DNA from 3 places in the Burkholderia sp. JP2-270 genome. Region 3 is predicted to be linked to each of the others. Evidence: predicted binding sites of a transcription regulator. Region 3 holds the regulator's gene; each other region holds the start of a gene.
The links. Region 3 encodes LexA, which represses DNA repair genes until DNA is damaged. Its sites were predicted from a motif close to ACTGTATNNNNATACAGT; they were not measured.

Region 1 (4,279 bases), on a different replicon from region 3:
TTCTGCCGCCGGAACGGAATCGGCTGCGTGGTCCACAGATCGTCGAGACGCCTGCCGAGCGCCGCGCGCGTTTCCTCGAAGCGCGCGTCGTTCATCCTTCCCGTCCGGTAGATCACGAACGGCGGCAGCACGTCGAAACCCGGGTAATACAGAATACCGTGCTGGATCGGGAACAGCACGTCGTCGATCGGCCCGTTGATGCCGCGCGGGCTGTAGTGCGATTCCCACCCGCCTGCCGTGACGATCACCATCGCCCGCTTGCCGGCAAGCGAACCTTCGCCGTAGCGGGTTCCCCAGCGCGTGTCCGAATGCTCGCCGACGCCGTAGGCAAAGCCGAACGCATATACGCGCTCGACCCAGCCCTTCATGATCGCCGGTATCGAGAACCACCACAGCGGAAACTGCAGGATCACCGCGTCGGCCCACTTCAGCTTGTCTTGCTCGCGCGCAATGTCTTCACTTTGCGTGCCGGTCGCGAACGCGTGCTTCGAATCGAGCGACGGATCGAAACGCGCATCGGGCGCGCGATCGGTCACGTCGTTCGCGTCGAACGCCGCCTTCCAGTTCATCGCATACAGATCGGTCACCTGCACGCTGTGGCCGGCCGCTTCGAGATGCCCGACGGCAAAGTCGCGCAGCGCGCCGTTCAGCGAACGCGGTTCGGGATGGGCATACACGATCAGCACATTCATGTTCGTCACTCCGTTGATTGAATGACTGCAGGATGCCGCCGCCGAAGGTATATTTGAAATGAATTCCTGATATTCCAGGTATAGCCATGAACAATCTCAGGCGGATCGATCTGAACCTGCTCGTCACGCTGGACGTGCTGCTCGCCGAGCACAACGTCACGCGCGCGGCCGAGAAGCTGAACATGTCGCAACCGTCGGTCAGCGTGCAGTTGCAGAAACTGCGCGACCTGTTCGGCGATCCGCTGCTGCTGCCGGGGCCGCGCGGGATGCGGCCGACCGCGCGCGCGGAAGCACTGCGCGAGCCGTTGCGCGATGCGCTGGAAGCCGTCGAACGTGCAGTGAGTCCGGCCACGCCGTTCGATCCGGCAACCGCGACGAACACCTGGCGCGCGGCCGCGACCGACTATGGCGAATCGACGATCGTGCTGCCCGCGCTGAACACGCTGCGGGCGGCCGCGCCCGGTACGCGGCTGGCCGTCGTCGAGCTCGTGCCGCCGCGCATCGAGCAGGATGCCGAGCGAAACGGCATCGACCTGGCCTTCCATACGACCGAGGGTTCGCCGGCCAGCATGCGGCGCCTGCCGCTGTTCGTCGAGCGCTACGTGCTCATCGGCCGCGCCGGGCATCCGAAGCTGAAGCGGCGCCCGACGCTCGCGCAGTTCGGCACGCTCGAACACGTGATCGTGTCGCCCGACGGCGGTGGCTTCTTCGGCGTGACGGACGAAGCGCTCGCGAAAGTTGGCGCCACGCGGCGCGTCGTGCTGTCCGTGCCGCATTTCCTGTTCGTGATGTCGGCCGTCGCCAGCACCGATCTCGTCGCGATGCTGCCCGAGCGGCTGGTGCGCGACGTGCCCGCGCTGCGTGTCGTGGAAGCGCCGGTCGAGGTGCCCGGCTATGAAATGTCGATGCTGTGGCACGAGCGCGTGCATCGCGATCCGGCGCATCGGTGGCTGCGGGAGACGATTGCAGCATCGGTATAAGCCAACGACGGCGGCCGGATTCGGCACGGCGGGGAACAGCGTGCCGGACGGCGCCCGATTGCCGGTTTCGGTCGCGTTCGCCAGGGCCGCCCGGCCATGCTGCAAGATTCTTCATTCGGGACTTGAAACCGCCTCGAACACTGTATATATTTACAGTGCTTTTGCACCATTTGACCCGAATTCCGTCACCCATCGACGGACGGATTTTTGTGAGGCGACCATGTTCCAGTCATCCGCATTCGATCCCGAGCAACCCGGTTTCAACCCGATCCACTTCGAGCGCGCCGCGCGGCAGGCGGTCGTCGATCTTCAACGCGTCGTCGGCGCCCCCGCGCAGCGGGCGCTCGGTCTGCGACGCCGCAGCCATCCGGCCGCGGTCCGCACGATGAGCTGGCAGGCGCTGTTGAATGTCGAGGAGCTGGCGTTCTCGAACGCCGGTTTCCTGAACCGCAACGATCCGACCGTCGTCGATGCATTCATCCGGCTGCGCGACAGCCGAATGGTCGCGGCAGACATCGAGGAAGCCGTCGACTGGAAGCGCGACGACGACGATCTACCTGCCGTCTATCTGATCGTCAAGGCGATGCTCGAGGCGGAAGAGACAGAGGCACAGCGCGTCGAGATGGAATGACCCCGGCGGCCGGCGCGGCCTTCCGGTCAGGCCGCGCCGGCGCAAGCGCCGAATCCTGGGACAGCGCATGCCATCGCGGTCACGCGCAGCCGCGCCATCGAGCAATCAGAGCCGCGCCGCGAGCCGCGCGCCCTGATCGATCGCGCGCTTTGCATCGAGTTCGGCGGCCAGTTCCGCGCCGCCGATCAGGTGCACCGAGCGCCCGGCCGCCTGCAGCGGCGCGAGCAATGCGCGCTGCGGCTCCTGCCCCGTGCAGAGCACGATCGTGTCGGCTTCGATTACTTCGTGATCGGTGCGCTGCTCGCCGTACGACACGTGCAGCCCGCGCGCATCGATCAGCTCGTAGTTCACGCCGCCGATCATCTTCACCTGCTTCATCTTCAGCGTCGCGCGGTGAATCCAGCCGGTCGTCTTGCCGAGCCCCTTGCCGAGCGGCGCGGCCTTGCGCTGCAGCAGCGTCACTTCACGCGCGGGCGCCGCAACCTGCGCACGCGTCACGCCACCGCGCGTCGCGGCCGGGTCGGTCACGCCCCACTCGGCCTTCCATTCTTCCAGATCGAGCGCCGGCGACTCGCCGTCCTGCACCAGATATTCGGCGACATCGAAGCCGATCCCGCCCGCGCCGACCACCGCGACCCGCCGGCCGACCGGCTGCCTGCCGGCGAGCACGTCGATATAGCTGAGCACGTTCGGGCCATCCTGCCCCGGAATCTTCGGGTCGCGCGGCGCGACGCCGGTCGCAAGCACGATCTCGTCGTAACCGCCCGCGATCAGGTCGCTCGCGTCGACGCGGCGGTTCAGGTGCAGGTTCACGCCGGTCAGCTCGACCTGGCGGCCGAAGTAGCGCAGCGCTTCATGAAACTCTTCCTTGCCCGGAACCCGCTTCGCCATGTTGAACTGGCCGCCGATCTCGGCTGCGCCGTCGAACAGGTCGACCTGATGGCCGCGCTGCGCGAGCACGGTCGAGCACGCAAGCCCGGCCGGCCCCGCGCCGACCACCGCGATGCGCTTCGGCTGCTGCGCGGCCGTGTATTTCAGCTCCGTCTCGTGGCACGCACGCGGATTCAGCAGGCACGACGCGATCTTGTTCTTGAACGCGTGGTCGAGGCACGCCTGGTTGCAGCCGATGCAGGTGTTGATCTCGTCGGCGCGGCCCTGCGCGGCCTTGACGACGAACTCGGCATCCGCGAGCAGCGGGCGCGCCATCGACACCATGTCCGCGCAGCCATCCGCGAGAATCTGCTCGGCCACTTCCGGCCGGTTGATCCGGTTGGTCGTCACGAGCGGAATGCCGACCTCGCCCTTCATTTTCTTCGTCACCCACGCGAACGCGCCGCGCGGCACCGACGTCGCGATGGTCGGCACACGCGCCTCGTGCCAGCCGATCCCCGTGTTGATGATCGTCGCCCCCGCACGCTCGACGGCCTTCGCGAGCTGCACGGTTTCGCTCCAGTCGCTGCCGTCGGGAATCAGGTCGAGCATCGACAGCCGGTAGATCAGGATGAAATCGCGGCCGACCGCTTCGCGCGTGCGCTCGATGATCTCGATCGGCAAGCGGATGCGGTTCTCGTACGAACCACCCCACTGGTCGGTGCGCTTGTTCGTGTGCATCGAGATGAACTGGTTGATCAGGTAGCCCTCGGAGCCCATGATCTCGACGCCGTCATAGCCGGCTTCGCGCGCGAGCTTCGCGCAGCGGACGAACGCGCGAATCTGCCGCTCGACGCCGCCCGCGCTCAGTTCGTGCGGCGCGAACGGTGAAATCGGCGACTTGATCTTCGACGGCGCGACCGCGAACGGGTGATAGCCGTAGCGGCCCGTATGCAGGATCTGCAGCGCGATCTTGCCGTCCTCCGCATGCACGGCGCCGGTGATCTCGCGATGCCGCCGCGCGGCGGCCGACGTCATCAGCGTGCCGCCGAACGGCTTGGTCCAGCCGGCCACGTTCGGCGCGAAGCCGCCCGTCACGATCAGGC
Region 2 (4,279 bases), 1.6 Mb from region 3:
GGTCGACGTGATCTACACGAACACCGACAACAACGTCGTGTCCGCGTACGAAGCGCTCGTGAAGGTCGCGAACGAAGCGAAGATCCCGCTCGTCGCCGGCGACACCGACAGCGTGAAGCGCGGCGGCATCGCGGCGCTCGGCATCAACTACGGCGACCTCGGCCGCCAGACGGGCAAGGTCGTCGCGCGCATCCTGAAGGGCGAGAAGCCGGGCGCGATCGCGTCGGAGACGAGCAGCAACCTCGAGCTGTTCGCGAACACGGGCGCGGCCGCGAAGCAGGGCGTCACGCTGGCGCCGGATCTCGTCAAGGAAGCGAAGACGGTCATCAAGTAAGCCGCGGCCGGCCGACCGCCGCGCTTGCGGGCCCGATCCGGGCCCGAACGACACCGCCGGACGGGCGGCTCCCACCCGGGGCCGCCCGTTCGCTTCACCCGGCCGTACACGTCCGGCCGGGAAGCAACAGGATTTCCCCATCATGTCTCTGTTCTCGTTTCTGGGCGCGCTGGAGATCGGCCTGATCTTCAGTCTCGTCGCCCTCGGGGTGCTGATCTCGTTTCGCATCCTCAACTTCCCCGACCTCACCGTCGACGGCAGTTTTCCGCTCGGCGGCGCCGTCGCCGCGACGCTGATCTCGGCCGGCCACGACCCGTTCTCCGCGACGGTGCTCGCGATCGTCGCGGGCGCACTGGCCGGCTTCATCACGGGCTGGCTCAACGTGCGCCTGAAGATCATGGATCTGCTCGCCAGCATCCTGATGATGATCGCGCTGTATTCGGTGAACCTGCGGATCATGGGCCGGCCGAACGTGCCGCTGATCACCGAGCCGACGCTGTTTACCGTGCTGCAGCCCGACTGGATGCCCGACTACGTGCTGCGCCCGGCGCTGCTCGCGATCGTCGTCGTGGTCGCGAAGCTCGGCCTCGACTGGTTCTTCTCGTCGCAGCTCGGCCTCGCGATGCGCGCGACCGGCGCGAACCCGCGGATGGCGCGTGCGCAGGGCATCGCGACCGGCCGCGCGACGCTTGCCGGGATGGCGCTGTCGAACGCGCTCGTCGCGCTCGCCGGCGCACTGTTCGCGCAGACGCAGGGCGGCGCGGACATCTCGATGGGGATCGGCACGATCGTGATCGGGCTGGCCGCGGTGATCATCGGCGAGACGCTGCTGCCCGCGCGCCGGCTCGTGCTGACGACGCTCGCCGTCGTGCTCGGCGCGATCGTCTACCGCTTCTTCATCGCGCTCGCGCTGAACAGCGAATTCATCGGCCTGAAGGCGCAGGACCTGAACCTCGTGACGGCCGCGCTCGTCACGATCGCGCTGGTGCTGCCGGCGACGCGCAAGAAGCTGTTCGCGCGCAAGAACGGAGGGGCATGACATGCTGTCCGCACAAGACCTGAAACTCACGTTCAATCCCGGTACGCCGATCGAGACGCGCGCGCTGCGCGGGCTGTCGCTCGAGATTCCCGACGGCCAGTTCGTCGCGGTGATCGGCTCGAACGGTGCCGGCAAGTCGACCTTCCTCAATGCGGTCAGCGGCGACCAGCGCGTCGATGCGGGGCGGATCTCGATCGATGGCGCGGACGTCACGCGCCAGCCCGCGTGGGACCGCGCGCACCTCGTCGCGCGCGTGTTCCAGGACCCGATGGCCGGCACCTGCGAGGCGCTGACGATCGAGGAGAACATGGCGCTCGCGACGGCGCGCGGCGTGCGGCGCGGCTTCCGGGCCGCGCTCGACCGTCCGTCGCGCGAGCTGTTCCGCGACAAGCTGCGGCTGCTGAATCTCGGCCTCGAGAACCGGCTGACCGACCGGATCGGGCTGCTGTCGGGCGGCCAGCGGCAGGCCGTGAGCCTGCTGATGGCGTCGCTGCGGCCGTCGCGGATCCTGCTGCTCGACGAGCACACGGCCGCGCTCGACCCGAAGACGGCCGCGTTCGTGCTGGAACTGACCGCGCGCATCGTCGCCGAGAGCCGGCTGACGACGATGATGGTCACGCACAGCATGCGGCAGGCGCTCGACTACGGCGACCGCACGGTGATGCTGCACCAGGGGCAGGTCGTGCTCGACGTGTCGGGCGACGCGCGCAAGGGGCTCGACGTGCCGGACCTGCTGCAGATGTTCGAGAAGGTGCGGCACGAGCAGCTCGACGACGACGCGTTGTTGCTGAGTTGACGTGACGGGCGGCACGCGGCGAGCCGGCGCGATGTGGTGTTGCGTCGTGCCGGTTTGCGTGAGGGTTGGCGTGCCGATCCGGCCGGGCGATTCGGCCTGCGTGCGTCGCATCGGACCGTATGGCCGTGGCGGCGGGCGTTCGGGCGGCCCGATCCGGCCGCGCCCGATCCGGCGCGCCGCAACATGACGGGCGCGCCGGCTTTCCCCCTGTTTTTCCTCTGACAAAAACCGGTTTCGCACCGGCGCTGTGCGACGCGAGCACATTGCCATATACTGTATATCCATACAGTTGTGGGTGGCGTCATGCTCGCATCCTCCATTTCTCCCGAATCCCTTCATCCGTCGCTCTGGCGCGGCTCGCAGCTCGCTCGCGGCGGCCCGCGCACGATCGATACCGGCTTCGCGCCGCTGTCCGCCGAGCTGCCGGGCGGCGGCTGGCCGGTCGGCGGGCTCGTCGAGCTGCTGGCCGCGCAGCCGGGCTGCGGCGAGATGCGGCTGCTCGCGCCGGCGCTCGCACGCACCGTCAGCGCCCGGCGTCCGCTCGCGCTCGTCGCGCCGCCGCAATCGCCGCATGCGACCGCGCTCGCCAGTCTCGGCGTGCCGGCCGACGCGCTGCTGTGGCTGCGTGCCGGCAGCCGCACGGATGCGTTGTGGGCCGCCGAGCAGGCGCTCAGGACCGGCTGTTGCGGTGCGCTGCTGCTCTGGCAGGACGCGCGGCCCGATGCGCTGCGGCGCCTGCATCTCGCGGCCGCGCGCACGGGCGACACGCTGTTCGTGATGCTGCGCCCGCTGTCGGTCGCGCGGCAGCCGTCGCCGGCCGTGCTGCGCGTCGCGCTGTATCCCGTGCCGGGCGGCGTGTCGCTCGACATCGTCAAGCGTCGCGGGCCCGCGCGCGGCGAGCCGCTCGTGCTCGACCTGCCGTCGCCCATCGTGGAGAGTCGTTATGCGCGTCTTGCTCGGCATCCATCTGCCGCGCCTGCCGCTCGACGTGTGCGTCCCGCAGCCGTCTGACGCAGCGGCCGGCGGTGCCGGCTGCGCGGTGCTCGAGCAAGGCGTCGTGCTGATCGCCGATGCGGCCGCGCGCCGGCAAGGCGTGCGCGCGGGCATGAAGCGCGGCGGCGTGCTGACGCTCGCGCCCGACACGCAGCTCGTCGAACGCGATCCCGCGCGCGAGGCCGATGCGCTGCGCGCGGTCGCGCTCGCGTTGCTGCGCTTCTCGCCGTGCGTCGCGCTCGACGACGAAGCCACGCTGATCGTCGACGTCGGTCCGAGCCTGCGCCTGTTCGGCGGCCTGCCGTCGCTGTGCCGCCAGGTGCGCGCGACGCTCGCGGCGCTCGGTTATGCGGCGCGCCTGTCCGCCGCGCCGACCGGGCGCGGCGCGTGGCTGCTCGCGCGCGTGTCGGCGCGCGCGCGCATCCGGCGCCGCGTCGCCGGCCACGCGTCGCTCGTCCGCTCGCTCGACGGACTGCCCTGTGTGCTGCTGCCCGATGCGCGTCCGTATGCGGGCTGGTTCGACGGCCTCGGTTGCCGCACGCTCGCCGATCTGCGCCGCCTGCCGCGCGCGGGGCTGCAGCGCCGCTGCGGTCCCGCGTTGCTGGCCGCGCTCGATCGCGCGTACGGCGATGCGGTCGAGCCGCTTGCGTGGATGGCGGTGCCGCCCGTGTTCGACGTGCGGCTCGAATTGCCGGAGCGCGTCGAATACGCGGAAGCCGTGCTGTTCGCCGCGCGGCGGCTCGTCGTGCAGCTCTGCGGCTGGCTGGCCGCGCGGCAACTGTCGCTGGCCGCGCTGACGTTCGATCTCGAGCACGAGCGCGGCCGCCAGGCCGTGCCGCCGACGCCGCTCGAACTCGCGTTCGCCGCACCCGTGCGCGACGAGGCGCACTTCATGCGGCTGCTCGGCGAGCGGCTCGCGCGCGTCGAGTTGCCGGCCGCGGTGATCGCGGTGCGCCTGAAGGCCACGCGCGTCGAATCGGTCGCGCCGCCGGTCGACGATCTTTTTCCCGAGCCGGGCGGCACGCGCGAGACGCGCGCGCGGCTGTTCGAGCTGCTGGTCGCGCGGCTCGGCGCGGAGAACGTGCTGCGCGCGGCGCCCGTCGCCGATCACCGGCCC
Region 3 (4,279 bases):
CAGCGCAAAACCGGTCAGGAGCGCCGGCAGCACGGCCGGCAGCACGACGCGGCGGAACGTCAGCCAGCGCGACGCGCCGAGGCACGCGGCGGCCTCTTCCTGCTCGCGCTCGAAATCCTCGAGCACCGGCTGCACGGTGCGCACGACGAACGGCAGCCCGATGAAGGTCAGCGCGACCAGCACGCCGGCCGGCGTGAACGCGATCTTGATGCCGAGCGGCGCGAGATACTGGCCGACCCAGCCGTTGGTCGCGTAAACGGCCGCAAGCGAGATGCCGGCGACCGACGTCGGAAGCGCGAACGGCAGGTCGACGATCGCATCGACGAGGCGCTTGAACGGGAACGTGTAGCGCACGAGCACCCACGCGACGAGGAAGCCGAACACGGCGTTGATCAGCGCGCCGCCGAGCGCGGCCGAGAACGTCAGCCGGTACGACGCGAGCACGCGCGGCGACGTGACGGCGGTGACGAACTGGCCCCACGACAGCGTCGCGGTTTTCAGGAACGTGGCGGCGAGCGGAATCAGCACCACGAGGCTCAAATAGGCCACCGTGATGCCGAGCGTCACGCCGAAACCGGGCAGCGCGCTCGGCTTGCGAAAGGTGTACGTCGTCATCGGATGCTCTTGCTGGGTCGATGCTGCTCATGGGCCCGACGCAAACGCCGGCGCGATGAACTGCGCCGGCGGCCCGTCGGGGATGCGGCGCGCTGTCATGGCGCGCCGCTGTCGTTATGGCGTTACTGCGGCTTGTAGATCGAGTCGAACACGCCGCCGTCCGCGAAATGCGTCTTCTGCGCATTCGTCCAGCCGCCGAACGTGTCGTCGACCGTGTACAGCTTCAGCTTCGGGAACTGCTTCGTCAGTTCCGCCGGCACGTTCTTCGAACGCGGCCGGTAATAGTTGCGCGCCGCGATCTCCTGGCCCTGCGGGCTGTACAGGAAGTTCAGATACGCGTCGGCAAGCTTGCGCGTGCCCTTCTTGTCGACCACCTTGTCGACCACCGCGACGGGCGGCTCGGCCAGGATGCTCACCGACGGCACGACGATCTCGAACTTGTCGGTACCGAATTCCTTGACCGACAGGAATGCCTCGTTTTCCCATGCGATCAGCACGTCGCCGATCCCGCGCTGCACGAAGCTCGTGGTCGCGCCGCGCGCGCCCGAATCGAGCACGCCCGCGTTCTTGTAGAGCTTCGTGACGAACTCCTTCGCCGTCTGCTCGTTGCCGCCCGGCTTGTGCACCGCATACGCCCACGCGGCCAGGTAGTTCCAGCGCGCGCCGCCCGACGTCTTCGGGTTCGGCGTGACGATCGAGATGCCCGGCCTGGCCAGGTCGTCCCAGTCCTTGATCCCCTTCGGGTTGCCCTTGCGCACGAGGAACACGATCGTCGACGTGTACGGCGACGCGTTGTCGGGCAGGCGTTTCTGCCAGTCCTTGTTGACGAGCCCCTTGTTCGCGAGTGCGTCGATGTCGTACGCGAGCGCCAGCGTGACGACGTCGGCCTGCAGGCCGTCGAGCACCGAGCGCGCCTGCGCGCCCGAGCCGCCGTGCGACTGCTTGAAGTTGACCGTCTCGCCCGTCTTCGCCTTCCACTCCTTGCCGAACGCCTGGTTGAAGTCCTGATACAGCTCGCGCGTCGGGTCGTACGACACGTTCAGGAAGGTCGTATCGGCCTGGGCGTGCGTCGCGACGCCCAGTGCCGCCGCCGCGCCCAGCGCGAGTGTTGCGATCAGGCGGCCCACTCCGCCCACCAGCCCCGTATTGCGCTTCGCCATCCTTGGTTCTCCAGTGTTGTCGGTATTGCGATGTCGGGCCAGTCTAGCGAACGGCTTACATGATTAAAAATAATCGTTCCTCATTTTTTAATACTCAAAAGTGCTAACGCATACGGGATGGACGGTTGCGGCAGATGAACCGGCGCCCGGACGTCGCGAAATCGCGCCGGAACCGGCGCGATCGCGTCGAACCTCAAGTAACGCTTGAAATTCCGGAAGTACTGTATAAAAATACAGCTCACTGTCTATCCATACAGTTGAGCCATGACCAAACTCACCGCCCGTCAGCAGCAAGTGTTCGACTTGATCCGTCGCGCGATCGAGCGCTCCGGATTCCCGCCCACCCGCGCCGAGATCGCGGCCGAACTGGGCTTCAGCTCGCCGAATGCGGCCGAGGAGCACCTGCGCGCACTGGCGCGCAAGGGCGTGATCGAGCTGGCCGCCGGCGCATCGCGCGGCATCCGCCTGCTCGGCATCGACGACGCGCCGCACCAGTTCACGCTGCCGCACGCCGGCCTGATGCAACTGTCGCTGCCGCTCGTCGGCCGCGTCGCGGCCGGTAGCCCGATCCTCGCGCAGGAGCACATCTCGCAGCATTACGCGTGCGATCCCGCCCTGTTCTCCAGCAAGCCCGACTACCTGCTGAAGGTACGCGGCCTGTCGATGCGCGACGCCGGCATTCTCGACGGCGACCTCCTCGCCGTGCAGAAGCGCACCGAAGCGAAGGACGGCCAGATCATCGTCGCGCGTCTCGGCGACGACGTCACGGTCAAGCGCCTGATGCGCCGGCCGGGCGGTCTCGAGCTGATCGCGGAGAACCCGGATTACGAAAACATCTTCGTCAAGGCCGGCAGCGCGGAATTCGCGCTGGAAGGCATCGCCGTCGGGCTGATCCGATCAGGCGAACTCTGACATTCCGTCTCGCTGAGGAGAACATCATGGAACGCCTTGCCCGTCTGCTGCCTTTCCGTCAATTCGGTCGCCTGCGTCATCTGCGCGGCCGCACGCCTTGCGCACCGCTGTCCGCGGCAGCGCCTGTGAAAGAAGAAGTCGCAGTCGAACGGCAGGCGTCCCTGCTGCCGTCGGCGCTCCCCGCTTTCGCGCGGGTATCGCTGAACGCCGGCCTGAATCATGCGGAACCCGCGCGCCGCGCGCCCGTGCGCGTCTATCACGGCCGGTCGCGTCTGATCATGGTCGGCACGATCGATGCCGTGTGCCGGATGATCGATCGCTGCATCGCGGAGGAACGATCGGCCGCGCAAGGCGGTCTCTGATTGCGGAACATTCCCGCACCGGAGGCAACGTGACCGGATCTTCGGGCCGCACATGGCGGCTCAAGCCCCTGCTGATCGTCGTGCTGGCCGTCGCCGTCATTGCGGCGATCGGTTATGCATACGCATCGCCATACGTCGCGGTCGGTCGCCTGAAATCGGCGATCGATTCGCGCGATGCGCAGGCCATCAGTGAATATGTCGATTTTCCGTCGCTGCGCATCAGCCTGAAGCAGCAGGTCACGGAAGAGTTGATGCGCCGGATCGACGCGGTGAAGAAGGAGAATCCGTTCGCGGTGATCGGTGCGCTGATCGGGTCCGCGCTGATCGGCCCGCTGGTCGATGCGTACGCGACCCCGGAGGGCGTGGCTGCGCTGATGAGCGGATTGCCGCCGCGCGGCAATCCGGGCGAGCGTCCGCCCGAATGGTCGAATCTGCCGCAAGACAATGCACCGGGCAGCGCACCGCCGGCCAATCCGGCTCCGGCGAGCGCAGCCGTTCCGGGCAGCAACGCAGCCGCGGCTGCATCGTCGCCGGCACCGGCCGCTACCGCGCCGGCCAGCGCGAACGATGTAACGCATACGCCGCATCGGCAGCAAGCCAGCGCCGGCTACCGGAATGTCGATGAATTCGTCGTGACCTACCAGCGCAGCGCCGATGGCACGCGCTATGCGGCAGTATTCCACCGCTTCGGGCTGTTTTCGTGGAAGTTGTCCGCGATCGACCTGCATGCGTAGCCGGCCGCGGCCGACGCCTGCGCGGCTGATGCGGCGCGGCGCCTGACCGGCGCGAATCGCTGATCAGGCCGTCATCGCGTCATCGGATCATTTGCCGCTCGCCGTGGCCGCATCACGCTCGCGCGCGATTTCGGCCTTCTGCTCTTCCGCCGACGAACACGCAACCAGAATGCTGCAGCTCACGCGATCGAGCAGTTGCGTATTGCCCGACCCCATCCACCATCTCGACAGCCCGCTGCGGCACCGGTGGCCGACGACGACGAGGTCGACCTTCAGCTCCGACGCGAGATTCGCGATTTCGTCGATCGGGTAACCGAACGCGAAATGGCCTTCGGCCTGCACGCCGCGCTCTCGAAGCCAGTTCACGCCTTCCTGCAGGATTTCGCGCGCGGTTTCCTCGAAGCGGCCGCACGCGACGTCGGTCAGCAGACCCGCGCTTTGCGCAATGCTCGAACGCATGTCGACAACCGACAGCAAGTGCGTTTCGGCCTTCAGG

Region 1: the regulator LexA is predicted to act here: its motif matches at 1,812-1,829, upstream of DM992_RS29525 (DUF2471 family protein).
Region 2: the regulator LexA is predicted to act here: its motif matches at 2,442-2,459, upstream of imuA (translesion DNA synthesis-associated protein ImuA).

Annotation. Positions count from the first base shown of each region.
Region 1 is NZ_CP029825.1:2,523,219-2,527,497, reverse strand. Features, by position in the region: gene DM992_RS29535 (NAD(P)H-dependent oxidoreductase) at 1-692, opposite strand, end outside; gene DM992_RS29530 (LysR family transcriptional regulator) at 779-1,672, shown strand; gene DM992_RS29525 (DUF2471 family protein) at 1,893-2,303, shown strand; gene DM992_RS29520 (NADPH-dependent 2,4-dienoyl-CoA reductase) at 2,409-4,279, opposite strand, start outside.
Region 2 is NZ_CP029824.1:1,188,509-1,192,787, forward strand. Features, by position in the region: gene DM992_RS05720 (ABC transporter substrate-binding protein) at 1-334, shown strand, start outside; gene DM992_RS05725 (ABC transporter permease) at 477-1,373, shown strand; gene DM992_RS05730 (ABC transporter ATP-binding protein) at 1,375-2,169, shown strand; gene imuA (translesion DNA synthesis-associated protein ImuA) at 2,473-3,180, shown strand; gene DM992_RS05740 (DNA polymerase Y family protein) at 3,113-4,279, shown strand, end outside.
Region 3 is NZ_CP029824.1:2,803,038-2,807,316, forward strand. Features, by position in the region: gene cysT (sulfate ABC transporter permease subunit CysT) at 1-615, opposite strand, end outside; gene DM992_RS13185 (sulfate ABC transporter substrate-binding protein) at 738-1,775, opposite strand; gene lexA (transcriptional repressor LexA) at 2,040-2,687, shown strand; gene DM992_RS13200 (hypothetical protein) at 2,714-3,049, shown strand; gene DM992_RS13205 (DUF2939 domain-containing protein) at 3,079-3,783, shown strand; gene DM992_RS13210 (universal stress protein) at 3,871-4,279, opposite strand, start outside.